DNA from 4 places in the Arthrobacter sp. LAPM80 genome. Region 2 is predicted to be linked to each of the others. Evidence: riboswitches for the same ligand, from Rfam matches in the RefSeq annotation. Region 2 holds a riboswitch; each other region holds the start of a gene.

What was found. Region 2 has a riboswitch for thiamine pyrophosphate ahead of thiO (glycine oxidase ThiO). Riboswitches for the same ligand answer to the same signal wherever they lie in the genome.
Region 1: another riboswitch for thiamine pyrophosphate. It lies ahead of AAGW05_RS08245 (ECF transporter S component); the one in region 2 lies ahead of thiO (glycine oxidase ThiO).
Region 3: another riboswitch for thiamine pyrophosphate. It lies ahead of thiD (bifunctional hydroxymethylpyrimidine kinase/phosphomethylpyrimidine kinase); the one in region 2 lies ahead of thiO (glycine oxidase ThiO).
Region 4: another riboswitch for thiamine pyrophosphate. It lies ahead of AAGW05_RS11390 (3-oxoacyl-ACP reductase); the one in region 2 lies ahead of thiO (glycine oxidase ThiO).

What each region holds. Positions count from the first base shown of each region.
Region 1 covers NZ_JBCHVD010000006.1:89,018-96,030, reverse strand. Annotated here, with positions in the region: gene AAGW05_RS08270 (Na+/H+ antiporter subunit E) at 1-282, shown strand, start outside; gene AAGW05_RS08265 (monovalent cation/H+ antiporter complex subunit F) at 288-554, shown strand; gene mnhG (monovalent cation/H(+) antiporter subunit G) at 551-913, shown strand; gene AAGW05_RS08255 (DUF4235 domain-containing protein) at 958-1,218, opposite strand; gene AAGW05_RS08250 (beta-N-acetylglucosaminidase domain-containing protein) at 1,508-4,621, shown strand; TPP riboswitch at 4,794-4,911, shown strand; gene AAGW05_RS08245 (ECF transporter S component) at 4,958-5,596, shown strand; gene AAGW05_RS08240 (ABC transporter ATP-binding protein) at 5,599-7,013, shown strand, end outside.
Region 2 covers NZ_JBCHVD010000009.1:14,845-21,857, reverse strand. Annotated here, with positions in the region: gene AAGW05_RS10760 (FUSC family protein) at 1-660, opposite strand, end outside; gene AAGW05_RS10755 (MarR family winged helix-turn-helix transcriptional regulator) at 752-1,258, shown strand; gene thiE (thiamine phosphate synthase) at 1,854-2,531, opposite strand; TPP riboswitch at 2,546-2,671, shown strand; gene thiO (glycine oxidase ThiO) at 2,666-3,916, shown strand; gene thiS (sulfur carrier protein ThiS) at 3,913-4,152, shown strand; gene AAGW05_RS10735 (thiazole synthase) at 4,212-5,036, shown strand; gene AAGW05_RS10730 (4a-hydroxytetrahydrobiopterin dehydratase) at 5,057-5,704, shown strand; gene AAGW05_RS10725 (hypothetical protein) at 5,911-6,216, opposite strand; gene AAGW05_RS10720 (DUF3107 domain-containing protein) at 6,263-6,487, opposite strand; gene AAGW05_RS10715 (TetR/AcrR family transcriptional regulator) at 6,550-7,013, opposite strand, start outside.
Region 3 covers NZ_JBCHVD010000008.1:144,247-151,259, forward strand. Annotated here, with positions in the region: gene proB (glutamate 5-kinase) at 1-37, opposite strand, end outside; partial or broken gene obgE (GTPase ObgE) at 277-1,653, opposite strand; gene rpmA (50S ribosomal protein L27) at 1,794-2,048, opposite strand; gene rplU (50S ribosomal protein L21) at 2,109-2,417, opposite strand; gene thiD (bifunctional hydroxymethylpyrimidine kinase/phosphomethylpyrimidine kinase) at 2,810-4,429, opposite strand; TPP riboswitch at 4,419-4,517, opposite strand; gene AAGW05_RS10470 (Rne/Rng family ribonuclease) at 4,635-7,013, opposite strand, start outside.
Region 4 covers NZ_JBCHVD010000009.1:140,456-147,468, forward strand. Annotated here, with positions in the region: gene AAGW05_RS11370 (adenosylmethionine--8-amino-7-oxononanoate transaminase) at 1-439, opposite strand, end outside; gene bioB (biotin synthase BioB) at 432-1,523, opposite strand; gene AAGW05_RS11380 (TetR/AcrR family transcriptional regulator C-terminal domain-containing protein) at 1,659-2,195, shown strand; gene AAGW05_RS11385 (LLM class flavin-dependent oxidoreductase) at 2,192-3,535, opposite strand; gene AAGW05_RS11390 (3-oxoacyl-ACP reductase) at 3,535-4,299, opposite strand; TPP riboswitch at 4,356-4,449, opposite strand; gene AAGW05_RS11395 (ATP-binding protein) at 4,502-5,803, opposite strand; gene AAGW05_RS11400 (malonic semialdehyde reductase) at 5,961-6,590, shown strand; gene AAGW05_RS11405 (family 20 glycosylhydrolase) at 6,912-7,013, shown strand, end outside.

The DNA.
Region 1 (7,013 bases), on a different contig from region 2:
GGTTCGCTGGTGGTTGAGGTCGATCGGGGTTCGGCAACGCTCTACGTCCATGCCATGAATGCGCCAACGCCGGAAAGCGTGGAGCAGGTCAGAGCCAACATTCAAGGCATCGAGGCCAGGCTCATCCAGGTCATGGGCACCAGTGCCGAGCTTGCCGCACTGAGAGCGGAACGGGCGGGATCGCCCCTGCTGCCCCACGCAGGTATTGTGCCGGCGGATGCTCCACAGGGTGATGCGCCACCGGGTGATGCGCAGGACCAGGTAGACGGGGAGGCGAAGTAACAGCCATGCAAAGTGTTGTCATTATTGTTATAGCGTTGCTGTCGCTGGCCGCGGCGGGCACGATTTACCGGATCGCCACCGGGCCGTCACTGCTTGATCGGGTGATTGCCTCCGATGTGCTGCTGGCCATCTTTGGTGCCGCCCTGGCCATGGAAATGGCCATGAACCAGCACACCGACAACCTGGCCTTGTTGGTGGTGCTGATGGTCATCGGCTTCATCGGTTCCGTCACGGTTGCCCGTTTCGTGGCACACAAGAAAGAGGACGGATGAACACCTTCCTGGACGTTCTTACGGCCATCTGCCTGCTACTTGGTGCTCTCATGAGTGTGGCCGCGGCCATTGGCTTGTTACGTTTTCCTGACCTGATGAGCCGTATGCACGCGGCTACCAAGCCACAGGTTTTGGGGCTGTTGCTGATGCTGACGGCCATGGGCCTGCAAATACGGTCGTGGTCGTTGCTGCCCATCCTGATTGTGGCGTGGATTTTCCAACTGCTCACGGTTCCAGTCTCCGCGCACATGGTGGGCCGCGCAGGCTACCGCACCAAGCACCGCCGGCCCGAAATGCTCAGCGTCGACGAGCTCGACCAGGTCGTGGCAGCCGTGGTCGAAGGCGAGGGCGAGCCCTAGCCTTCTTCGTCTATGACGCACTTACTGCAGCGGAAAGCGCTTGCTCAGACCTCTTCGGGATGCTTGTTGAAGCGCGCGATGGCCTTCTGGGTTGTGCGGCCGGCGAGGGTCTGGATGATAGCCGCCACGATGGATGAGACGAGCGCGAATGTCAGTGCCGAGCGGAGGCTTGTCTCCAAATCAGCGCCGTCCTTGGGTGGCTTGTGGCCGGTACTTTTCTCCCACACCCTGTCAACCAGCTTGCTGGCCACAAATCCCGCGCCAAGGCTCACTCCGGTTCCGAGCAATTTGAAGACGATGTTCATGAAGGACTCCTCAGTGTTTGGTGGACCCGTGAGGGCAATAACCTTAGGGCCAGCCTATCCGCTTCCATGCCGGCGGCCAGGGTTCCCCACGCCGCAGTCGGCTGGACGATGGCTTGCAAAAGGGCCAAAAGCGGCGCCGCGGCATGACCTCTAGCGGGCGCGCCGTTCACGGTGCAATGCCACGCGTAATCAATTGACGTGCGTTACGTCACATCAGTATAGTTGCGATCAAAATGTGATCCATATCAATCTTTGATTTCATGTGCTTGAAGTCGCTAAGGGGAACAGTGTGAAACGCGCTTTAAAAAATGCCGCCACCGGGGCCCTTGCCCTGGCCATCATCGCCGGGGGAGGCTTGGCTGCGCTATCGCCAGCCGCACTTCCCGCAGCCGAGGCGGCCACGTCGCCGGCGCAGATCCTGCCTACCCCGCAACAGGCCAGCACTGCCGGGGTATCGGTTCCGCTAACCGGGACGGTGAAGGTGGCTGTTGGCGCCAACACCGACGCTGCCGCCAAGAAAGCCCTGGGCCAGGTCATCGCCAAGGCCGGTGGAACCGCTGCTTTCGTAACCAGCGGCACCGATGCCACTGTTTTCCTGGGCACCACGGCCGACAATGCCGCACTCCCCGCCGCGCTTACAGCTGTTGGCTCCGCCAGCGCCGATCCACTTGCGGCGGACGGTTACGTCATTGCCACCGGCAACATCGCGGGCAAGCCCTCCCTGTTGCTTAATGGCAAGGATGCCACCGGCACGTTCTACGCCGTGCAGAGCCTGGGCCAGGTTGTTGCCAACGGCGCGGCCCCGGCCATGACTGTCAAGGACTGGCCGCTGATGTCCATCCGCGGCGGCATTGAAGGTTTCTATGGCATCCCGTGGTCCCACCAGGCGCGCATGGACCAGTTCGAGTTCTACGGCAAGCACAAGATGAACACGTACATCTACACGCCCAAGGACGACAACTACCTGCGCTCAAAGTGGCGCGATCTGTACCCCGCAGCGGAATTGGCGGACCTGAAGGAATTGGTGGACAAGGCAAACGCCAACCATGTGAACTTCACCTTTGCACTGTCCCCGGGCAACGACGTTTGCTATTCATCGGACGCTGATTTTGCCAGTACCATTGCCAAGTTTGAGCAGTTGCGCAACATTGGTGTGAGCAGCTTCTACGTTGCCCTCGATGACATCAACCCTGTTCTGAACTGCGCCGCGGACAAGGCAAAGTTCACCAACACCGGCTACCGGAGCCTTGCCGACGGACAGGCGTTTTACCTCAACCGCATTGTCAACGACTACATCAAGGTGCACAAGCTGCAGCCGCTGCAGACCGTTCCCACCAACTACGCCGGTTCCGCCGCTGACCCGTACAAGGACCAATTCGGCCTGGCCACGGATGATTCCATTCTGATTCAGTGGACAGGTGAAGGGGTCTTCTCCGACACCATCACGGAAGCCTCGGTTACCAAGGCAGTCCAGACCTACAACGCAGAGCACTTCTACATCTGGGACAACCTGCCCGTCAACGACGGCCAGCGCGGCCGCCTCTTCCTCAATCCGCTGGAAGGACGCGATCCCAACCTGTACAAGCACATTGACGGCATCACCTCGAACCCGATGATCGAGGCCTATGCCTCAATGATCGCCCTGGCGGGTTTTGGTGACTACTCCTGGAACAGCCCCGTCTACAACGCGGCAACCACGCAGTCCGCCATCATCACCGAGCTTGCAGGCCCCGACGTGGCAGTCCGCAAATCTCTTGAGACATTCGTGGACCTGAACCAGAGTTGGAAGCCCTATCGCCCCACCTCCAAGACGGCTCCGGCGCTGACAGCGGATATTGCCTCATTCTGGACCGCCTTCGACGCGGGCAACGCGGCAGGCATGGCGCCCCTGAAGGACCGCCTGGCAATCATCAAGGCCGGCCCCACAACCCTGGCGACCATGGCCATGGGAGGCTTCTACGCAGACTCCAAGCCGTGGATTGATGCGGCCGCCCATTGGGCCACGGCCATGCAGGAGCAAATCTCCATGCTTGAAGCCATCAAGAACGGCAAGGGCGTTGCCGCCACTGACGGCGCACTGGCTGCAAATTCCGAGATGGCCCTCGCCAAGCGAGCGACCGTATCCGACGTCGGCCCGAACAACATTGGCACCAAGGCGAACGTCATCGTCCCTTCTGTGGGTGACGGCCTGTTTGAAATCTTCACGACAGCCGCAAAGCAGCGCTACAACACCTGGTTGAACCTGACCCCCGTGGCATCGGCCAACCGTTTCGCGGCCACTGCGACATCCTCCCTGCCCACGTATCAGAGTTACGCCACCTCTCGGATGGTGGACGGGGACGCCAGCAGCCTGTGGTGGTCAAGCGCCCCGCCGGTTGTCGGTTCCAGCGTGACCATCGACCTGGGCGCCGTGAAGGACGTTGGCAAGGTCGTGATCCAGCAGGCCGATTCTGATTCCAATACAGGCGACATGTTCTACCACGGACGCGTTGAGTACTCCACGGACAACGCCGCCTGGACGGCCGCAGGAACCTATGACAGCAAGCCGCGCATCGAGCAGAGCTTCGACACACCAGTCAAGGCCCGCTACATCCGCCTTGTTGCCACGGGGACCAACACGGGAGGGCAGTGGATCAAGATCCGTGAATTCCAGGCGTTCGAAGCCACGCAGAAGTTGAGCACGAACCTGCCAGGGGCCAACGGCACAGGGGCTGAGAGTGCGTTCGACGCCAGCATCGGCACGGCCTTCGAGTCGGCCGCCGTGCCGGTTGCGGGATCGCAGCTGAGCTACATCATGGATGCCCCGGCCGCCATGAAATCGGCCGTTGTGGTTGGCAATGTGGCCGGTGACCTGCAGGTGAAGGTCGACGGCGCATGGGTCACCCTGGGTGCCTTGAACCCGGCGCTGAGTTTCCAGGAAGCCGTCCTGAACCAGGCAACCGTCGAGGGTGTCCGCATCCTGTTCACCCCGGGTGCAGTCAGTGCCGCCGGCGACAAGCCTGTCGTGTACGAACTCGGACTGCGGGCCACGGGCCCGGTGGCGGGTGGCCCCTACGTTGGTGACGTAGTTGAACCGACCCCAACACCTTCACCTAGTGCTACGCCGAGCGCTACTGCGTCGGCTACCGCAACAGCAACGGAATCCTCCACTCCGACGGAGTCTGCCAGTGCCAGCAACAGTGCCACGGCCAGCGCCAGTGCGACGTCGGAGAACACCGGCACGCCGACCATGACTGCAACCAAGACCGCAAACGGTGCAGCCACCACTGCGACCACCACAGCCGCGACTGGTGATGACCTCGCCAGCACGGGCTTCAACCTTGGTGCGGCCGGCGGGATCGCCATGCTCCTCATGCTTGGCGGCCTGATCCTTGCCCGCCGCCGCTCGGTGCGCCAGCACTAGGAACCAGCACCAGGAAAGCACTGCGGGAGTCCGCCCCAACGGGCAGGCTCCCGCGGTGCTTTTTTGTGCGCCGTGCCGGGCGCCGCCCGGCCCGGCCGCCTCGACGCAAGGGGGCATTTATAAGACACATTGGCCCCCCGGCATGCAGCGGGGGTATGCTGAAGCCGCAATTCAAACACGACAGGGGAGCGTCCACCCATCCTGGGTAGCGGCGCTGAGAGTGCGGTTCGCCGCAGACCCTCGAACCTGCTCCGGTTAGTACCGGCGAAGGGAGTCGAGTTCTCTTCGGCTGCGCGGAAATACCGTTGCGGCCGCCCCTCCTGAAAAGGAGGACTCATGAACAAGTCACTGGCCGGCGAAAACGCCGCGCAAAACAAGCACAACCAGGCATCGCGCAAGAGCAGCTGGCGGGTTGTTGACATCGTTGTGGTGTCGGTCCTCGGTGCCGCCGTGGGTGTCATCTTCTGGCTATGGTCCGCCGGCTACGGCCTGATTAGCGCGTTCACCATCGCCTTCCCGCCCGTTGCCGGACTGTATGGCGGCGGCTGGCTGATTGCAGGCGTCCTGGGCGGTCTGGTAATCCGCAAGCCCGGTGCCGCACTGTATTGCGAGCTGATCGCGGCAAGTGTTGAAGGCCTGCTGGGCACGCATTTTGGCTTCACTGTGCTGCTTTCCGGCCTGGTCCAGGGCCTCGGCGCGGAGGCGGCGTTTGCCCTGTTCCGTTACCGCAAGTTCACGCTCCCCGTTTCCGTGCTCGCGGGGGCGCTTGCAGGCTTGGCCATGGGCCTGAATGACAGCTTTCTCTGGAACATCGTCTGGGCCTTTGAATGGAAGCTGGTCTACGTGGTCCTGGCCATTGTTTCTGGGGCCGTCATTGCCGGGATCCTCTCCTGGCTCGCGGTGCGCGGCCTGGCCCGGACCGGTGCACTGGCCAACCTGCCCTCCCGCGGAGCCGCCACGGAACGGGTGGTTTAGCCGTGGGTTCCAACAGGAACGACGGCGCCGGGAACCGGGGGGCTCCGGTGCGGGTCACCGCCCGGGGCTGGGGATTCCAGCATGCGGGCCGCCGGGGCCGGGCCGTCCACGGCCTTGATCTGAACATCGCGCCGGGGGAGCGGGTCCTGCTGCTCGGCCCCTCCGGCGCGGGCAAGTCAACGCTGCTGCACGCCCTGGCCGGTGTGCTGGGCGAGGACGAGGAGGCCAACGAGGTAGGTGAACTGCTCATTGACGGCCGTCCCGTGGCGGAATCCCGCGGCCGGGCCGGTCTCATGCAACAGGACCCCGACTCCCAGGTGGTCCTCTCGCGCATTGGCGACGATGTCGCGTTCGGCGCCGAAAACCTTTCCGTCCCGCGGGAGGAAATCTGGCGCCGCGTGCATGACGCCCTTGAATCCGTGGGCCTTGACCTGCCCCTGGACCACCCGAGCTCCGCACTTTCAGGTGGTCAAAAACAGCGCCTCGGCTTGGCCGGCATGCTCGCCATGCGCCCCGGACTGCTGCTGCTTGACGAACCCACCGCCAACCTCGACCCCGCCGGAGTCATGGAGGTGCGCGATGCGGTCCGCCGCAGCCTCGACGAAACCGGCGCAACCCTCGTGGTCGTCGAGCACAGGGTCTCCGTCTGGCTCGACGTCGTTGACAGGATCGTCGTCCTGGCCCCCGACAGGCTCGGCGAACCCGGCGGTGTCCTCTTCGACGGCCCGCCCGCCGCGGTCCTGGCGCAAAGCCGCGATCTTCTGGCACGCGCCGGAATTTGGGTGCCCGGATATGTCCCCCACGTCCGGCCCCGCGTCAATCCAGGCTTGCGCATCCCCATGGACGACGCCGGAACCGGCCTGTTGCTTGAAGCGTCGGCTCTTGCCGTCTCCCGCACCAAGGGACGCAGGCGGCACCCGGTGGTGCCGGCCGCAATCGTGCCTTCCATCAAGGTTATGGCGGGGGAGGCGCTGAGTGTGACAGGCCCGAACGGGTCGGGAAAATCTACGCTTGCGCTGACAGTTGCAGGCTTGCTGCCGCCGGTTGGCGGGGAGCTTGCGGCACTGCCCGGGCTGTCGCGCGGGGCCGGATCCTCGCCGTTGAAATGGCGTGGGCGGGAACTGATCAGCCGGATCGGCACTGTCTTCCAGGAGCCCGAGCACCAGTTCATTGCCGGCAGCGTCAGGGATGAGCTGATGCACGCGCCGAAGCTGCTTGGCCGCGGCGAGGAGGCGGTCGGGGAACTGTTGGTGCGCCTGCGGCTTGAGCATCTTGCCGGGGCGAATCCTTTTACGCTGTCCGGCGGTGAGAAGCGCCGGCTCTCTGTTGCGACGGTGCTTGCGGCGAGTCCGCAGGTGCTGGTGCTCGATGAGCCGACGTTTGGTCAGGACGCGAACACCTGGGCGGAACTGGCGTC
Region 2 (7,013 bases):
GAGGGCCGCGCCCTGGCGGGTGCCGGCGTCGTCCATGTCTTTAGTTGTGCCAAGCCCGGTGACAGCGGCAATGGCACGGGCCACGGCGAGGCGGGCCGGGCCCATCGGGGCAATAAGGGCCGGAGCCATGGCCACCATCCAGCCGACCACGACGCCCAGTCCCAGGGCGGCGAGGACGCGGGGAATGGCGTCGAAGGTGTGTGCGTAGCCGGCGCCGGCGGAGGCTGCGAAGACGAGGATCACCACGCCAGGTCCCATGATCCTGAAGGCGGAAAACACGGGTGCGGCAAGGCCTGCGATGAGTGCGAGTGCCAGGATTTCCAGGCCCGTGGGCACACCCGATGCACCCATGAGGGCGCCGACACCCGTCGCCACAAGCATGGCGGCGGCGACGATCACCAGCATCACCCCAAGCCGCTTATAGGGCTGGTAGCGGCCGAAGGCGCTCGTCAAGGCGCCGAGGGCAGCGATGCCGGAAAGCTGCTCCTGTCCCAACAGACCACCCGCCACCAGGACCAGGGTCGCCGCGATGCCCACCTTGATGGCCGGTGCGAAAATGGCGTCGGCCGGGCGTAGGGCAAAGGAGTTCCGCCAAGTGGCACGGGCGGCGGGATGGGTCAGTGCTGTGCGTGTGTGGTGGATTCGGGTGAGCTGGGGCATGCTTCAATGATATCAAGTATTTTACTAGTAAAATATATGTAAGGGATATGAGAGTTCTCTCCTTGATGCGGCGGACGCCTAGACTGACATGATGGATGCAAAACCGGCAAGGGGAGACTTCGTCGACAGGGTCCGCCACGGCTGGGCCAGGAACTGGCCCGACCTTGATGTCGCAACGGTTGAGGTCATGGGGCGGATCACGCGGATTGCCGCCCTGACCAACCAGCGCGTTGAGCGGGACCTGGCGCCCGTGGCCGTCACCCGCGCCGAGTTTGACGTGCTGTGCACGCTGGCCCGGGCCGATTCGCCGCTGCGGGCCAGTGACGTCACGGCCGCCACCATGCTCAGCGGGGCATCCACCACAAAGAATGCCGAGCGGCTTGTCCAGCGCTGCCTGGTTGAAAGGCTGCCCTGGGAGCTTGATGGAAGGGTTGTCCTATTGCAATTGACCGAACAGGGACGGGACCTGGTGAACCGGGAATTCCCCCACTTCCTGGAGCGTGACAGCCAGGTGCTCGAGGGCCTCAGTGCCAAGGAACAGGTGCAGCTTGCATCGCTCCTGCGCAAGGTCGCGCTCAGGGCCGAGACTGTGGATTAAGCGGGGTGCGGGCACAGCGCCCACATCGGGCAGCGATAGTTCGAGGCGGTCGGTGGTGAGTGCCGGGACTATGGTGGCTGCGTGCTGTTCCAGCACCTGCAACAGGCTGGCCCCTGTCACAACCCCCAGCTTCAACCCGGCGGTATGCAATGCACGCACAAGCTCACGCGCGGCCCGGCGGACGGGGCTTTCACGGGCAACCCGGGCCGCATATTCGGCGTCAATCGCCGGCAACAGGCGCTCCACGGCCTTGGCAGTATCTTGCCCCGCAGTCTCCGGGACGGCTTGCCCCGCGGATGCTCCCGGCCTTGTGCCGAGGCCTCCTGCTGGAGCGTAATTCACAGGGGTTAACGGAACCGCTCGATTCGGTTTCCCGGAGCCGTCTGGCCGGCACATGGCTCAGGACTGCGCCCGCCACCTCGCGCTTCTCGGCCTAGACTAATCCCGTACCACCCAGCCCGGAATCCCGATGATCCGGGGCGATCCGACACCTGCCGCACCAGCAAGGAGGCCGGTAATTTCACGCTGCGTCATGGTTTGCATCCTCGGGTGGGGCACAGTGCTTGATTGGAGCATCGTGCCGACGTCGCGAAAATCAGCCCAGCGAGGGCAACCGTGACAACAATTCCTGTGCGGCCGACGTCGGATCTTCAGCGTCGGTGATGGCCCTGACAACCACAATGCGGGACGCACCGGCGGCAACCACCTGGTCCACATTGCCCAGGTCAACCCCACCAATGGCGAACCACGGCTTGGCAGTATCCAGGGACGCGGCGTGCTCGAGCAGGGAAAGCCCGACGGCGGCCCGGCCCGGCTTCGTGGGGGTGGCCCACAGAGGCCCCACGCAGAAATAATCGGCATTTGGATCGGCGGCAGCGGCCGAAACCTGTGCGCGGTCATGGGTGGAAAGCCCTATCGAAACAGTCTTCACCAGGGAACGCGCCGCCGGAAGGGGCAGGTCCTTTTGACCTACATGGAAGACAGGGGCGCCGCTAAGCATGGCAATGTCGGCCCTGTCATTCACGGCCCACAGCTTTCCGCATTCCTGCGCCACAGACCGCAAGACGGCCAGTAGTTCAAGTTCCCGGGCCGCCTCAAGCGACTTGTCGCGCAGCTGGATGATGTCAACGCCGCCGGCGTAGGCGGCCCGCAGGAAATCGGCGAAATCACCCTGCCGGGCACGGGCATCGGTGCACAAATACAGCCGGGCAGTATCGACTGAGGGAATGGAATGTTTGGTGGCGGCGTCATGGATGGCCGAATTTGAGCTCATGTCTCATAGACTAATGCAGTACCGCGGGAGCCAGTGAAGCTGGCTGAGAGGGCGCCGACTGCGCCGACCGAAATACGCCCCACGTGGGCGTGGAACCTGATCCGGATCATGCCGGCGTAGGGAAGGAGAGCATTGTGGCATCCATTGTGTCTGACATTTTGACCACCGAGGTTGCCGTTATTGGCGGCGGAATTGTGGGCCTCGGCATCGCCTGGGAAGCCCGGCGGGCGGGTCACACCGTCACAGTCATCGACCCCACACCGGCCGCCGGGGCAACGTTTGCGGCCGCCGGAATGCTGGCACCCGTCAGCGAACTCCACTACCAGGAGGAAGAACTCCTGGAGCTGACCCTGGCTTCGGCGGCCCTGTGGCCTGACTTTGTGGCGTCCCTGCCGGCCGGTTTGCACACGGGATTCAACACCTCCCCGACCCTGATTCTCGGAGGGGATCCGGCAGACCGAAAGGCGTTGTCGGACCTGCGGGACGTTCAAACCCTGCATGGCCTGGAGGTTGCCCAACTTTCCATCAGGGAGGCCCGTGCCCTGGAGCCCATGGTGGGCCCGCACATTTCCTGCGCCTACCTGGTTGGGTCCGACCACCAGGTTGATCCGCGGGCCATGGCTGTGGCATTGCAGGAGGCGCTGGTGGCTGCGGCCCCCGCATCCGGCCGTCCCCATGAGGGGCATCCGTTTGTGGCCGAGGAAGCCGTGGGACTGCTGCACGAGGACCCCGAGGACAACCGATCAGCCGTGACGGGTGTGCAATTGGCTGACGGCCGGCGGGTCCTCGCCCGGGAGGTCATCGTGGCCAACGGCCTGGGCGCGCCGAAACTCCACGGCCTGCCCGAAGGCCTCACACTGCCCGTCCGCCCCGTGTACGGTGACATCCTGCGCCTGCGGGTTCCCGGGCACCTGCGCCCGCTGACCACCGCAACCATCCGCGGCATGGTGCGCGGACTGCCGGTGTACATCGTGCCGCGCGATGACGGCACGGTGGTGATCGGTGCCAGCAGCCGCGAGGACGGATCGGCAGGCGTCAGCGCCGGGGGAGTGCATCAGCTTCTGCGCGACGCCCAGGTCCTGATGCCGGCCGTTGCCGAGCTCGAACTCATCGAAACGACGGCCCGCGCGCGCCCCGGCACCCCCGACAACGCACCCCTGCTTGGCAGGGTTGCCGGACCTGGCGGCAGGGACGTCACCGGCCTGATCATCGCCACCGGCTTCTTCAGGCACGGCGTGCTCCTGACCCCGATCGCCGCCCGCATCACGCGGCAATTGCTCACAAACATCACCGACCTGGCGTGGGAACGCTTCAGGCCCGACCGCTTTTCGCACGCACGCCAGCCGGTCCGCAACGCCGGCCCAACCACCCAGGAGCCCTCATGAGCACCATCAACATCAACGGCGCGGCCCAGCCGTACGCCTCAGGAACCACCGTTGCCGACCTCGTATCGGCCATGACGGGCAAGGCTCTGTTGGCCAGCGGACAGGCGGCCGACGGCGGACGGCTGGGTGTCGCCGTCGCCCGCAACGCAGACATTGTGCCGCGCAGCCAGTGGGCGGCGACGCAGGTGCAGGACAATGACGAGCTTGAAATCGTCACGGCCGTGCAGGGCGGCTAGGGCATGAACGGCACCAAACACACCAACATCCAACATCTCCGGACCGAAAGCGAACGACCATGACTGAAACACTTGCCGGCAACGGCGCACGGATTGCCATCGAGGAAGACGCCCTTGTCATTGACGGGGTGGCGCTCGGATCGCGGCTCATCATGGGCACCGGCGGAGCGCCCAGCCTGTCGGGTTTGGGCGCGGCCCTGATCGCCTCAGGCACTGAGCTGACAACAGTGGCCATGCGCCGGTATTCGGTTGATAGTGAGGGCGAATCGGGCACCAACCTGTTCAGGCTGCTGCTTGAAAACAACATCCGCGTGCTGCCCAACACGGCAGGCTGCTTCACCGCACGGGAGGCTGTGATGACGGCCGAGCTGGCCCGCGAAGCCCTTGAAACCGACTGGGTGAAACTGGAAGTCATCGCGGACGAGCACACCCTGCTGCCCGACGCGCTCGAACTTGTCGAGGCCACCGAACAGCTCGTCAACCGCGGCTTCAAGGTCTTCGCCTACACGAACGATGACCCGGTCCTCGCGCTGCGCCTCGAGCGGCTCGGCGCGGCGGCCGTCATGCCGTTGGGCGCCCCCATCGGCACCGGGCTGGGCATCCTGAACCCGCACAACATCGAATTGATCGTCTCGCGTGCCGGCATTCCCGTGGTGCTCGATGCCGGAATCGGCACGGCATCGGACGCCGCCCTTGCCATGGAGCTCGGCTGCGACGCGGTGCTGCTGGCCACTGCTGTCACCCGGGCGCAGAATCCAGTGGTTATGGCTGAGGCCTTCAAACACGCGGTGATCGGTGGAAGACTGGCAGCACAGGGCGGCCGCATTCCCAAGCGGGCGCATGCCTTGGCTTCGTCGGCAATGGACGGCCGCCCCGACCTGTAGAGCTAACTAAGGAGCCTGCCATGGCAGCCGAAGATGTGTTGACCCGGGCCCAGATTGACGAAGAGCTTCAGACTTTGCCGCAGTGGCGCCTTACGGGTGAGCTGCGCACCGTACTGAAGTGTCCGACGTCGGCCATCGCCCTGGACCTGTTCTCCACGATCGGGCAGGTGGCCCAGAAGGCAGACCACCACCCCGATCTTGACTGGCGCTATGACACCTTGTTTGTGGCCACGAGCTCCCATGACGCAGGAGGCCAAATCACCGCCCGGGACATCAGCCTGGCAAGGGCTATTTCCACGGCCGCTTCGGCGGCGGGGGCCGTGGCAAGGCCCGATTTGATCCGGACCTTTGACATCGTCATCGACACCGCGGACAAGGCCGCCATTTCTACAACGTGGAAGGGTGGCTTCGGGTACGTGGCTGACGCCAACGGGGACCTGAGTGATCCCCACGGCCGGGGACCGGGCATTTGGTTCCAGGAAACCGGGACTCCCAATCCGAACCGGTTCCATGTGGATGTGAACGTTCCCTTCAGCGAGAGGGAAACGTATCTTGCGGCGCTGGCGGACTCGGGCGGTTCCCTTGACGACGACTACGCGCCGCGCTGGGTTGTGGCCACGGATGCGCAGGGAAACCGGATGTGCATTTGCACCGAGGCTGAGGCCTGAGAAGTTGTGCGCAGCCTTCGGCCTCGGGCTGTGCGCATAAACCGTTATGCGCAGGACCCGACTACGGGCCCTGCGCAGAACGTCCGCAAGTTTGCGCAGGGCAAGTCACTGACAAGGACAGGGGGGCGCCCTTCACTGCCCTTAAACACTTATGCGCAGGCCCCGTATCGGGTCCTGCGCATAAGAAAAAGCAAAGAGTGCTGTGCTTAGTGCATTGCCAGAATCGCGTTTGTTCTTTCCACCAGCTGGTGGTGGCGGGTGCGTCCAACAAAACCTGCAGTGGCCCACGCGGCGGCGCCGCCCACGACGATGGACAGGATCCACGGAATCCATGCGGTGGCGGGATCGTGGTTCAGGCCTACCGCCATGGTGATGATCCAAACAAGCAGCGAGGATGCCACAGCCGCGCCTGCAGGAAGCACAGCCCCGAAGGTGTCCCGGTACTTGTCCACTGCCCAGGCAATGGCGCCCAGGGCACCGGCACTAAGAGCAATAATGACCAATGCAACCATGAAGTAATTCCGTCTCTCTTTGCTGAAGCAGTAGTCTTTGGGGGCTTTACAGCGCGGCAAATCCTACGCCGCGAGCCTTTTCCCCACCCAATTCAACGTATCCCAGGGCATGGCCGGGAACAATCACGAGGCGCCCCTTCTCGTCTTTAAGACGCAACTCAGTGCCCTTGGACAGGGCGTCAGAGACCAACGCGGCGACGTCGTCGGCGGTTTGATCGGATTCAAGGACAATTTCACGGCTGACGTTTTGGATGCCGATCTTGATTTCCACAGATGTCTCCTCGGTGCAGACTACAAATAGGTGTATGTATAAACCACTCTAGGGGCAGGCGGTCAGGATTCCTTGGGGAAGCGGCTAATTCCGCGCCAAGCTAAACGGTAGACAAGGTCACTGGCCACATCGAGGTCCAGGTCACCGTTTGCCTCAAGCCAGTAGCGGGCGCTGACCTGCGCCATTCCGGCCAGCGCACGGCCAAGAAGCGCCGCCTCAACGGGGGCCAGCTTCGTGTCCTCGGCAATGACCTCACCAATGGCATCGGCGTAGTGGGCGTTGAATTTCTCCAGCCGCGCAGCCACCTCGACGTCGTTGACCAGGTCTGATTCAAAGACAAGGCGGTGTGCCTGGTCATCGTTGGCCATGAAGTGAAAATAGGCCTTCATGGTTGCCTGGACACGGAGCTTGTTGTCAGTGGTTGAACTCAGTGCACCGACAAGCATTTTGGTCAGTGCTTCAAGATGGCTGTCCAGCAGTGCAAGGTACAGTTCGCGTTTGCTGGGGAAGTGTTGGTACAGCACGG
Region 3 (7,013 bases), on a different contig from region 2:
TGCCCTGTTCGCTGACTCCCTTTAGCTCGGTGCTCATTGGCCCTGCGCTGCACCTGTCTGATCGGATGCGCCTTCGGCTGCAAGGTCCTCGGCGATGCTGTGGGCCTTGGCCGTGGTCCGGTTGTCACTGAGCTCTGTCCAGATGCCGGCCTTGCGCTCGGATTCCAGCTCGGCGCGCGCGGCAGCCTTTGCATCGCGGCGGTCCTGCTGCTCCTGGCGCTTTTGCGAACGCGTGGGGCGGCTCTCCAAATCGAGCAGGCGCAGGTCGGTGCCGCGGGGTGCGGCGAGGTGCTCGGCACCACCCATCATGGTGGGCTCCCAATCGAAGATCATGCCGTGCTCGCCGCCGATGACCACGGTGTCTCCCGGTGTGGCACCGAGACGGAAAAGTTCCTTCTCGACGCCGGCCTTCGCCAACCGGTCTGCCAGATAGCCGATTGCTTCCTCGTTTTGGAAATCGGTCTGCTCAACCCAACGCTCGGGCTTCTCTCCGCGGACACGGAACAGGGGCTCGAGGTTGCGCTCTTCCCTGACAATGGTGAACGAGGTCGCGTTGATGGCACGCGGGCGCAGCACCACGGGTGCAACCTTGACGGGGGTGTCCAGGACTGCCTGGCGTGCGGCGGAAACAATCTCGGCCATGGCATAGCCGAGGGCCTTCAGGCCTTCGTGGCTTGCGGCGGATACTTCAAAGACTCGGTAGCCGCGTGACTCCAGGTCTGCCTTGACGAACCCGGCCATGTCGCGGCCGTCGGGGGAATCCACCTTGTTCAGCGCAACCAGGCGGGGCCGGGCGTTCAGGGGAACCACGTCGCCGTCGGTTCCCGCAAAGCTCATGTCGACGTCGTACCGGTCCAGTTCGCGCTCAATGATGGCCAGGTCACTGATGGGGTCGCGGTCCGCTTCGAGCGCGGCGCAGTCAAGGACGTGCACAATGGCCGCGCAACGCTCCACGTGGCGCAAGAAGTTGTGGCCCAGGCCCTTGCCTTCGCTGGCGCCCTCAATGAGGCCGGGGACATCGGCCATGGTGAAGCGAACGTCGCCGGCCTGGACCACGCCCAGGTTGGGGATCAAGGTGGTGAAGGGGTAGTCGGCAATCTTGGGCCGGGCAGCTGACATGGCGGCGATGAGGCTGGACTTGCCGGCGGACGGGAAACCCACCAGGGCAATGTCTGCAATGGACTTCAGTTCAAGGACAATGTCGGCCTCTGAGCCTGCGATGCCCAACAGGGCGAAGCCCGGGGCTTTGCGCTTGAGCGAAGAAAGGGCGTGGTTGCCGAGCCCGCCGAGGCCACCCGCGGCAGCGACGTATTCCGTGCCGATGCCCACGAGGTCGGCCAGGACGTTGCCGTCCTTGTCCTTGATGACCGTGCCATCGGGAACTTCAAGGATCAGCGAATTGCCGTCCTTGCCGTCGCGCCAGTCACCCATGCCGGGCTGGCCGTTGCCGCCGCGGCGGTGGGGTGCATGGTGGAAGTCAAGCAAGGTGGTGGTCTGGTCGCTGACACGGAAGGTGACACTGCCGCCGTCGCCGCCCTTGCCGCCGTCGGGGCCGCCCAACGGCTTGAATTTTTCACTGTGCACGGAGACGCAGCCATGGCCGCCAGTCCCGCCGGATACATGCAATACAACCCGGTCAACAAAGCTGGCCAATGAAATCTCCTTGAATAGAACTTGCCTTGCGCACTCATTCTAGTCCGCAAGTAATCGTTGGCCTGAGTCAGGCCGGTAAAGCTGTGTTAAAAGCCAGTGGAGCGAGCCATGCGGCCCGCTCCACTGAAAAAGCTTTGGTATTAGACCGCAGCGACGATGTTGACAACACGACGTCCACGACGTGTGCCGAACTCGACGGCGCCTGCATCCAATGCAAACAGCGTGTCATCCTTGCCACGGCCAACGTTCTCGCCGGGGTGGAAGTGTGTGCCGCGCTGGCGAACGATGATTTCGCCTGCCTTGACAACCTGACCACCGAAGCGCTTTACGCCCAAGTACTGAGCGTTGGAATCACGACCGTTGCGAGTGGAACTCGCACCCTTTTTATGTGCCATTTGAAAATGCCTGCCTTTTTGCTAAAAGTATCTAAGTGGATCGAACTTCGTTGCGCTTGATTAAGCGATTGAAGTGATCTTGACCTTGGACAGTTCCTGACGGTGACCCTGGCGCTTCTTGTAGCCGGTCTTGTTCTTGAACTTCTGGATGACGATCTTCGGCCCGCGAAGATCCTCCAACTTCTCAGCCGTAACCTTTACATTAGCCAGGTCCTTAGCGGCTGTGGTGAGCTTGTCACCATCAACCAAGAGCAAAGCGGGCAGCTCAAGTGTGCTGCCGACTCCTCCGGGGACGCGGTTCATGGTCACGTGGTCTCCTACGGAAACCTTTTCTTGACGGCCGCCTGCGCGGACAATCGCGTACACCACTGGGGAACTCACTTCTCTCGACGTTATTACAAAGTTTTTATGCCGGCACTGATCATGTTTGACCATTGCCAACCGCATGCGCCGCAGTTCAAGATTGAACAGACGCGGTGTGCATACTATGTGCCTCAACGCCGTGGACCTCAATGGAGTTCTGCCATGGAGTGGTTGCCCTAGGTGTTGGCGTAAGCACCGAAGAACAAGAATACGCTAATTCTGTCCCCGGGGGCAAATGACACTGGTTTCGCGTCCTTCCACTGCCGCCTGACAAACATGGTTTGTCAGGAAAACTTGGAGGTCTTGAAACTGCACTTAGCAACATTAGCGCGATTGGCCGGACTTTTTGTCATTTAGGGGGGTGACGCGCTAATTATTTGCCCCACTAGGCGGTGTGGTTAATCACGCAAGTCAGAATCGCCGGCTTCCACATGGACATGCGGGGCCGCAAAAAAGTCCACTTCGTACTGCGCGGAATGGGCAAAGGCCGCCCTCATGCGTTCGCGTTGTGCAGCCGATCCCCCGCGCGCAGCCGCGTCGGCGAAGCCAATGGCGGTTTCCGTGGCACGGGCAAAATCCTCGTCCGCATAACTTTGCAGCCAGTTGCCGTACGGGTGCTCGCCGTCAAAGGAGAGGTAGTCGGCATGCAGCACCCGGCCCACCTCGGCGTAGAGCCAGTAGCAGGGCAGCACCGCGGCCACCACCTCGCCGTAGCTGCCGGTGAAGGCGATTGCCTGCAGGTGGTCGACATAATGTTTGGTTGCCGGGCCCTGTGCACGGCCGGGCAACGTGGCCGGCTCCTGCGGGTACTGGCTGAGCCAGTCGCGGTGCAGTGCCATTTCCACGTCAATGCAGTTTTGCGCCCCGCCGGCCCAGAATTTTTGCTCTGCTTCCGTCGGCGCGAGCGAGCTGGCGCGGGCAAGGACGCGTGAATAGGCGCCAAGATACTGGGCGTCCTGGTCAAGGTAGTAGGCGAAACGGCTGCGCTGCAGGGTCCCGGCTGCCAGTTCCTTGATGAAGCCAAGGGCAAAGATGGCTTCACGTTGCGGCGCACAGTCCTCCCACACCATCCGGGCGAAGCTGCCGGGCACCGGCTGGGCACTTTCCCACAGGGCGTGCAGGTGGTTGACGGGTCCCGCCCCGCTGCCCACGGCAAGCGCGTCCGAGGTTTCAAGTGCCATGCCCAGCCAGGCCTTGGCAAGGCGCACACTCTCGGACCAGCCGCCGGCCCGTTCAGCCCCGGTTTCGGCGGGCCGGAGGGTTGCATGGGCCTGGAGTGTGGCCACGGCTGCCGAGAGCGAGCAGCCGGTGCCGTGCGTATTGGGGGTGTCGATGCGGGGGGCAGTGAATTCCTGGACTGTGCCGTCGGGCCCGATGAGTGCATCGGGGCACTCTTCCCCGGGCAGGTGCCCGCCCTTGACCAGCACGAGGATCCCGTGCGCGGCCGCCAGCTCCCGGCCCTGTTCAAGCGCCTCCTGCCAATCGGCGGCCTGCGGGCGGTCAAGGAGGACCGCCAGTTCCGGGATGTTCGGGGTTGCCAGATGTACGTTGCGGAACAGCTCTAGCAGTGCGTCGCGGGCTTCCGGATCCACCAGCACGTCCCCGCTGGTGGCCACCATGACGGGATCAAGCACGACGACGGCCGGCCGGGTCCGCCTCAGCCACTCCCCCACGGTGTTCATGACCTCCGCGGTGCCCAACATGCCGATCTTGACGGCGTCGATCATGACGTCCGAGGAGACGGCATCAAGTTGCGCCGCAAGGAACGCTGCCGGCGGCACGTGGACGCCCTGCACCCCCTGGGTGTTTTGGGCGGTAAGTGCGGTGATGGCCGCCATGGCGTAACCGCCGTGGGCGGATATTGACTTGATGTCGGCCTGGATTCCGGCACCGCCGGACGGATCAGAGCCTGCAATGCTCAGGACCCGTGGATGGTTCACAGGGTGACTTGCTTGCTGAGCCTCCCCTGGCTGTGCGGAAATCTCGCTGGCAGGGGCCACAAAGGTGCTGGTTGTCATGGGACATCCCTTCGCCGGTGCTAACCGGGCAGGTTCAACGGGTATTGTCTCAGCCGGCCCTGGTGGCCTGGCACCCCGTGTCGCTCCCCAGCCTAGTGCGGTCCCCTCCCCTTTGAACAACTGACCCGCAGCAGTGGTCGAATAACACGCGAAAACGCGTCATATTCGACCACGGCTGCGGGTCAGTTGGAAGGGGTGTGACGTTTTAGAGCTCCGAGGCCGGCACTCCAACCCCAAGGATGATCGGCTCGGCCGCCTTCTTCACCACGGGTGGCGCAGCCGCGGCGCTGCTGTGCGCTGCGGATCCCTGGCCGGCAGAAACCTGTTCCATGGTCTCCACTGCGGTATCGGCCCCGCCCTGTGCACTGCGGGCGCTGCGGTTGCGGCGTCCCCTACGTGCACGTGAACGGTTGCCGCCGCCAGCTTCGGGAGCATCGGCATCGCTCTCGTGTGAGGAGTCGTGCGACGTCTCGTGGCCGGGGGCAGCGAGCTGGTCCAGGGCCTGGGCCAGTCCTGCGAGGGCCGCAGCGTGGTCGGCATTGTTCGTGCCCGGCGTGCTGCCGCCGTCGTTGTGGTGTCCGCGAGGCAGCTCAATGGCTTCCCCGCCCAGCGTCAGGGTTGCCGCATCGGACACATCGGCTGGTTCCGACGCATCCGCAAAGACTGTCTCGCTGGGCGCGGGGGCGTGGTGGTGCTCGTCGCCATCGTGCTCGTGGTGCGAGGCGGCAGCCGCAGCGGCAATGTTCGCCAGCGCGGCACGTGCCTCGTGGGCCCGCTGCGCCTTCTGGGCGTCGCTCACGTCATCCGCGACAGGCGCCGGGGCGATTTCCTGGTGCTGCTCGGTTTCGGGCTGCTGCGTGCGGTTGCGATTTCGCTTGCGTTCGCTGCGGGTCGAGCGGTTGGCCGTGCGGTCGTTGTCGCGGTTCTCCTGCTTGGGGGCATGGACCTGCGCAACTTCGACGGCGGGGCTGTGCGTGCGGCGGTGCTCGACGGGGATCTCGTGCGTGACCATGCCGCGGCCTGCACAGGTGGGGCACTGCTCGCCAAAGACCTCGAGCAGGCCGGTGCCCATGCGCTTGCGCGTCATCTGGATCAGGCCCAGGCTTGTCACCTCGGCCACCTGGTGCTTGGTCCTGTCACGGCCCAGGCACTCGACAAGACGGCGCAGCACCAGATCGCGGTTGGACTCGAGCACCATGTCGATGAAGTCGATGACGATGATGCCGCCAATGTCGCGCAGGCGCAGCTGGCGCACGACTTCCTCGGCAGCCTCAAGGTTGTTCTTGGTGACTGTCTCTTCAAGGTTGCCGCCGGAGCCGGTGAACTTGCCGGTGTTGACGTCAACCACCGTCATGGCCTCGGTCCTGTCAATGACAAGGGAGCCGCCGGAGGGAAGGAACACCTTGCGCTCAAGGGCCTTGTTGATCTGCTCGTCAATACGGTGCGCGGCAAAGATGTCCTCGGGCTGGCTCCACTTTTCGAGGCGGTCAAGCAGATCCGGGGCAACATAGGTCACGTAGGCCTCGATGGTGTCCCACGCGTCCTCGCCGGAGACGATCAGCTTGGTGAAGTCCTCGTTGAAAACGTCGCGGACAACCTTGATGGTCAGGTCGGGTTCGCCGTACAGCATCTCCGGCGCCAGCGTCTTGTGCGAGGAGGCCCGCTCGTTGATGCCTTCCCACTGGGCGCGCAGGCGGTTGATGTCATTGGTCAGCTCTTCCTCGCTGGCACCTTCTGCGGCCGTGCGCACAATGACGCCGGCGTTTTCGGGCAGGTGGTCCTTCAGGACGCGCTTGAGGCGGTTGCGTTCGACGTCGGGCAGCTTGCGGGAGATGCCGGTCATGGAGCCGCCGGGCACGAACACCAGGTAGCGCCCGGGCAGGGAGATCTGGCTCGTCAGGCGGGCGCCCTTGTGTCCAACGGGGTCCTTTGAGACCTGGACGAGGACGGTGTCCCCGGACTTCAGGGCGTTCTCAATGCGGCGCGGCTGGCCGTTGAGGTTCGCGGCATCCCAATCCACTTCGCCTGCGTACAGGACGGCGTTGCGGCCGCGTCCGATGTCCACGAAGGCTGCCTCCATGCTGGGCAGCACGTTCTGGACCTTGCCCAGGTATACGTTGCCGATCAGTGAGTCCTGCTGCGTCTTGGAGACAAAGTGCTCGGCAAGAATGCCGTCCTCGAGGACGCCGATCTGGATCCTGTCCTCGCTCTGGCGCACAACCATGACGCGGTCAACGGATTCCCGGCGGGCAAGGAACTCGGCCTCGGTGATGACCGTGCGGCGGCGGCCGGAGTCGCGCGAGTCGCGGCGGCGCTGCTTCTTGGCTTCCAGTCGGGTTGAGCCGCGCAGGCTGGTGACACGGTTTGATGCCGTGGACGTGGACTCGGCCGGCGTTCGCGGGGCGCGCACGCGGGTGACAGTGTTGGGCGGATCCTCGTCGGTGCCGCCGGTCAATTCCAGGTCGGCATCGCCGCGGCGGCGGCGACGGCGGCGGCGGGAGGTCACACCGTCCTCGGCCCCATCGGCGTCCGTGTCCTCGGCGTCGCCGGTCTCGACCGCGTCAGCAGCATCGACATCGGTGCC
Region 4 (7,013 bases), 130 kb from region 2:
GGCCCAGCTGGCACTGCACGGCCAGCTTCAGGGCGACCTCGACGGCGACGGAACCGGAGTCTGCAAGGAACACGTGATCAAGTCCTGCAGGTGTCAGCTCCACGAGGCGCTCGGCCAGTCGCACGGCGGGTTCGTGCGTGAGCCCGCCGAACATGACGTGGCTGAAGCGTCCGGTCTGCTCCAACAATGCCCGGTCAAGTGCCGGGTTGCGGTATCCGTGGATGGCCGACCACCAGGAACTCATGGCGTCGACGGCATCAAAGCGGGTGCCGTCTGCAGCCTCCAGTTCAAGTCGTGTCCCGCCGGCGCCCCTGACAGCGTAGGGCGCCTCGCCGTCGAGCGGGGCGTAGGGGTGCCACAGCAGGCCTTTGTCCCTTCCGATCAGCGTCCTTCGATCCGGTTCGGTGCGGCTGGCAGGCGACAGAGTCAACTTAGGCATTGGCTGCAGTCGTCGTGCCTGCGCCGCGTCGGCGGATGGTGACAGGCGCACCCGGGGAGGTCCCGGCGTCGTGCGTCCCAATGTCAGAATCCTTGCCCAGCACCACAAAGCCGTTGTCGGCGATCATGTCAAGATCGGCCTGGCCGGCCTGGCCCTCGCTGGTGAGGTAGTCGCCGAGGAAGAGCGAGTTGGCCACATGCAGGGCGAGCGGCTGGAGGGTGCGCAGGTGCATCTCACGCCCACCGGCCATGCGCAGCTCGGTGTCGGGGCAGGCGAAACGGACCATCGCCAGGATGCGCAGGCATTGGGCGGGGGTGAGCAGCCAGGTGCCTTCCAGCGGGGTGCCGTCGAAGGGCATGAGGAAGTTCACCGGGATGGAGTCGCTGCCGAGCGCGCGCAGGGCGAAGACGGCGTCGATGAGGTCGTCGTTGCTTTCACCCATGCCAACAATCAGCCCGGAGCAGGGGGAAAGACCTGCGACCTTGGCCAGTTCCACCGTCTGGACGCGCTCGGTGAAGGTGTGCGTGGAACAGATGTCGGCGTAGTTTGACTCGCTGGTATTCAGATTGTGATTGTAGGCGTCAACCCCGCAGCCCTTGAGGCGCTCGGCCTGGCCGTCCTTGAGGATGCCCAGGCAGGCGCAAACCTCGACGTCGGGGTGCTGACCCTTTAGCTCGCTGACCATGCCTGCCACACGGTCAACGTCGCGGTCGGTGGGCCCCTTGCCGCTGGCCACCATGCAGATACGCGAAGCCCCTGCCCTGATGCCGGTGGCGGCCTGGGCCACGGCCTCCTCAGGCTTGAGCCAGGTGTATTTCAGGATCTGCGCGGCCGAGCCGAGCCGTTGGGAGCAGTACGTGCAATCCTCCGGACACAGCCCCGACTTCAGGTTCACGAGGTAGTTCACCTTGACGGTGTTGGCGAAGTGGGCACGGCGCAGGCGCCCGGCGGCGGCGACCACCTCAAGCAGTTGCGCGTCGGTGGATTCCAGGACGCTCAGGGCCTCCACACGGCTCAGTTCCCCGCCGGCCAATTGCCGGTCCGCCAGATCCGAAAAACTATTGAACACTGTTTTATTGAACATCGTTCAAGTGTCGGGGTTGATCCCCCTACTGTCAATTCGGGCACCCTGACATGGGGCAAGATGGAGGGGTGCCGTTGCGGCACGCAGGGACTCCGGGCAGGCCACATGGGCCGCCGACCGAGGAAGGGACAGGCCATGGCGCTCACGCGCGAGCTGATTGTGGGAACCGCCATGGGAATCCTGCGCGAGTACGGCCTTGGCGATCTCACCATGCGCCGGCTGGCGCGCGATCTGGGCGTGCAGCCGGGAGCACTGTACTGGCATGTGAAGAACAAGCAGGAACTGCTCACCATCCTGGCGGGGATGATCCTGGAACCAGTGGAGAAGACTGCCGAGGTTGGCATTCGATCCTTGGCACTGCAGGTCAGATCGGCACTGCTGGCCGTGCGCGATGGTGCCGAAGTGGTGGCCCTGGCCCATGCACTGACACCCGAAACCCCCTCACCCCTCCTGCGCTTCGCCCCGCTTCTTGCGGCCCGGGGACTGGCGCCCAGGGATGCCGTATGGGCGGCCGGCGCGCTGGTGCACTACGTCCTTGGCGCCGTCACCCAGGAACAGACCCGCGCCGGATTCATCGGCGCGGGCCTGCTAGCTGACAACACCGCTGACACGGACGCAGCATTTTCCTTCGGCCTGGAGCTGTTCCTGGCCGGGCTGCCCGCAGAAGGCTAGGCCGGGACTCCTTCCGTCTGGCTGCTGGCCTCCCCCAGGTGGCCGCGCAGGGTCGTGGCCGTGTATTCCGTCCGGAACAGGCCGCGTTCCTGCAGGACCGGCACCACCATCTCCACAAAGTCGTCCAGGGATTCCGGCAGCAGCGGCGGCATGAGGTTGAAGCCGTCGGCGCCGCCTTGCTCAAACCATTGCTGGATCCCGTCGGCCACCTGCCCCGGCGTGCCGACCATGGTGGCATGCCCGCCGCCGGCCGCGAGCCGGCCCAGCAGCTGGCGCACCGTGGGACGCTCGGCCTCGATGATCCGCAGGATCGTGGCGTAGCGCCCGGCAGGGCCCTTGAAGTCCGACGCCGGCGCCAGGGCCGGTACGGGTGCGTCAAGTTCCCAGCCGCCCGTGTCCCGCCGGACAAAACCGCCGAGCCGGGCAAGCGCCGTCTCCACCGGCAGGTGCGCGTCGGCGGCCGCCTGCTTGGCCAGCGCCTCCTCCCGGGTGGCTCCCACGTAGGTCACCAGGCCAGGCATGATGACCAGGGAGGCCGGGTCACGCCCGGCGGCGGCGGCCCTGCACTTGATGTCCGAGTAGTACGCCTGTGCGCTGGGCAGGTCGTAGGCGACGGCGTAGACACCCTCCGCGTACGTGGCCGCCAGCTCCCGCCCGGGTTCGGAGGCGCCGGCCTGGAACAGCACGGGGCGTCCCTGCGGCGGGCGCGGCACGTTCAGCGGGCCGTCCACGCTGAAGTGTTGACCGGCGTGCAGCAGCGGGCGAATCCTTGAGGTGTCCGCATAACGGCCGGCGCGGTCGGCCACAATGGCGTCAGCGTCCCATCCATCCCACAACCCGTACAGCACCTCGATGAACTCGGCGGCGCGTGCATAGCGCTCCCCGTGCGGCGGCAGGGAGTCCATTCCGTGGTTGCGGGCCTCGGCGTCGAACATGGACGTCACGACGTTCACGCCGGCACGGCCGCCGCTGATGTGGTCCAGAGAGGCGAGCATCCGGGCAGCGTGGAAGGGCTCGTAAAACGTCGAGGAGACGGTGGCAACCAAGCCGATCCGCTCGGTGGCCCGTGCGATGGCGGCCAACGCCGTCAAGGGTTCCAGGTGCCACAACGGTCCGGCGGAGGGATCCCCCACGGATTGCCCGTCGGCGAAGAAGATGGCGTCAAAGAGCCCCCGTTCGGCGGTTTGGGCCAGCCGCTCGTAAAGGCCGATGTCGGCCAGCCCCTCCAGCGGGGAGTCCGGCAGCCGCCACGCCGCCCCATGGTGGCCGCAGCCGTGCAGGAACGCGTTCAGGTGCAATCGGCGCCCCGGCTTCTGGGGCCCGGATGCGGAGGCGGCCATCAGTTCATCACCAGCCCGCCGTCGACCATGAGGTTCTGACCCGTCACGGAACGGGCCCACGGGGAGGCAAAGAACAGCACTGCGTCGGCGAGCTCGGCCGGCGTCGTGACCCGGCGCAACGGGGTTGCCCCAGCAATGTAGTCAAACACCGCGTCGGGGGTGGCGGCACTCGCGTCGGTGGTGCGCAGCAGCCCGCCGGAGACCATGTTCACGCCGATGTTCTCGGGGCCCAGGTCCGCCGCAAGGGTGCGGGTCAGGGACAGCAGTGCCGCCTTGGCGGCGGTGTAGTCGTGGTACGGGACGACGGGGTTGCTGAAGAGGTTGGTGCCGATGTTTACGATCCGACCACAGCCGGCGGCCCGCATGCCGGGCAGGGCAGCCTGGGCCGTGTTCAGCGCTCCCCTGACGGAACCTGAAAACTGGGCGTCAAAGTTGGCCCAGGAGATCTCACCGGCCGAGGGTCGGGCGTCTCCGTTGAAGGAAAAGTCCGCCAGCGCGTTGTTCACCACCGTGGTGACAGGCCTGCCGAAGTGGCGTTCCGCCTCCTTGAACATCGCGGCAACCTCCTCCTGGCTGGTGACGTCGGCCCGCACTGCGTACGCCTTCCCCGCACCGGCCGAAGCGGCCAGTGCCCGTGCGCCCTCCTCGCTGTTGCGGTAGTTGACCACCACGCGGGAACCGGCATCCAGGAACGCCCTGGCGATGGCGGTCCCGAGGCCGCGGCCGGCGCCGGTGACAAGGACGGTTTGTTCTGACAATTCCATGATGTTCCACCTTGAATAAGGCGAAAAGATGGCACGGGCGCGCGAGATTGGCTGCGCGGAAACCGGCATGACATCCCTTCGCTAGTACTAACTAGATCAGGTTCAACGGGTGTTCTTCTCAGCCCCGAAGGGGCACCCCGTGTCACTGCCAGCGAGTCTAGCCCAGTCCCGCCGCGTCCCCGCGCATTGTTACGGCGCTCCCCTATGTCCGGGCCAGGGCGTCAATGTCTTCCAGGAAGTCCTGGGCGACGGCGTCGCTGACGGTCGCCTTCGTCTCGGCGATGGTTTCCAAATAGTCCGCCGTGACCGGGCCGCGGCGGACGGCGCCGTCGGCACCCGGGCCGGGGCCGGCGTCGAACACGGCCTTTTCCAGCGCCCGCTGGGAGGCGCTGCGGGCGGCAAACTCGATGTCCGCGGGCGAGAAACCCGTGCTGGCCGCGACGAGCCGGGGCACGTCCACGTCCGCCAGCACGGACTCGGGGATGAAGCGGTTCCACATCGCTGTGCGGGCCTCGTCGTCAGGCAGGCCGATGGGGATGACGTAGTCGAAGCGGCCGTGGCGCAAGAACGCCGAATCGAGCGACCGGATGAAGTTCGTGGCGCACACCAGCAGCCTGCCGGGCTGGTCACGGAACGCCGGAATGATCTTCAGCAGCTCGTTCGTGACACCCTGCATGGGCGACGGCGGCTCCCCCGAACGCCGCGAAGCGATCTCCTCGACCTCGTCAATAAAGACGACAACGTGCTCCAACTCCGCAATTTCAAGGAAGGTCTGGCGCAGCGCACCGGCGAGCCCGCCGGATTCCCCCGCAAGGCGGGACGGGAACACCTCCACGAACGGCCACTCAAGTCGCGAGGCAATGGCCTTGGCAAAGGTTGTCTTGCCTGTCCCGGGAGGACCGAAAAGCACAACGGCGCGTGGCGGCACCACGCCGAATTCCTCGGCAAGTGCCGACTCGGCCAACGGCATGACGAGCCTGCGCTCGAGCAGTTCCTTTTCGGCTGCCATTCCGGCCACCCGGTCCCACAAGTCGCGCGGGAGGACCCTGCCACCCAATTCCTCCAAGGCGCCACGTTCCGCGCGCTGGACCGGGATGCGCCGTTCAAAGTACCGCAGGTTCTTTTTCACCACAAAGCCGCGGTTAGTGAAGGCCTCAACCCGCGTTTCCGTCTCCGGCATGAGCGCCGAGAGCTTGTTCAGCCCGTGCGTGGCCATACGGTTTTCCACGGCGGCCAGCAGCAGGGTACCAATGCCCTTGCCGCGGAGGACGGGCAGCGTTGCCAAAAAGACTATCCATCCTTGATCATGGGCGGCCCGTCCGACAGCCGCACCGACAACTTGGTCCCCCTGGATGGCCACCACGGCATGGTCCTTCTCGCAGGACGCCAGGACTTCGGAGAGGTCATAGACGGGATCAACACCGTTTTCGCGCAGCGACTGCCACAACTCGAGGATGCCCTCGACGTCCTGTGAATGAAAATCCCGGATGGTCCATGCCGTCATGTAACTGCCGCTCCTTTGCGTTGACGCTGACCTGCATCATGTCACTGTGTCCCACGTCACGGCAAAACGGGAAACAATTCCGGGTGCCGCAACGCTGTAACTCTATGAAAACAATCTTTGCAGCATCCGTGCACTCAGCATTAGGAGAACCAGAACCTTGAGTATTGACATTGCCACCGAAATCGAACTTAACGACGAACTCATCCTGGATCCCAAGGCTGCCGCGGCGCTGTTCCTTGAGGCTCGCACCGCCAACGCCTGGTCGGATGAGGAAATCTCGGATGAGACACTGCAGGCCGTCTACGCTTTGACGAAGATGGGCCCCACAGCCATGAACATCCAGCCCCTGCGCATCACCTGGGTCCGCTCCGGTGAAGCCCGCCAGCGGCTGGTTGAACACATGAATGAGGGCAACAAGGCAAAGACCCTGACGGCCCCCATGGTTGCCATCCTGAGCTTCACGAACGAGTGGCACGACCTACTCACCACCACTGCGCCCCACATGGCCGGAATGGTCCCCACCTTTGAGGCGAGCGTTGAGACACGCAACGCCATGGGGCACAGCAACGCGCACCTGCAGATCGGCTACTTCATCCTGGCCGCCCGTGCCGCAGGTCTGGCCGTTGGCCCCATGACGGGAATGGACGCCGCCGGCATCGACGCCGAATTCAACGCCGACACATCCCGCACGACCATCATGGTGGTCAACCTTGGCAAGCCCGCAGAAGACGCCTCCCGCGCCCGGCTCCCCCGCTTGAGCTTCGAGACGGCCACCGAAACCTTGTAACAATCAACCCCGTCCCTCCGGCCCCGCCGGAAAGGGGACACCGGCGCGCTGCCCGCGGTTTTTCACCACAGGTAGCGCGCCTTTTTGTGCCCCAGGGCCAAATGGAGCGGTGTTGGTGATCGGAGCGAGGAAGTTCTTCTGACGCTTTTTCAGGCATCGGATCAGCGAAAGCAAAAACCCTGAACCCGTCATGTCAGCTCGGCACTGCCCTGCGGCACGTAACGTGCCGAACATATCTGCCCTTTCGCGATTGCTATCGATAACATACAGTTTGTGTGATTTGTATCTCTCCGTTCAGCAAAGGACAAAAACTTGCGTTCCATGTGGAAAAAAACACTAGCGATGGCGGTGGTGACACCGGCGATGCTCCTGACCATGGCAGCCCCTCCGGTGATGGCCGCCCCCGGTGACCCTGCGTCGACC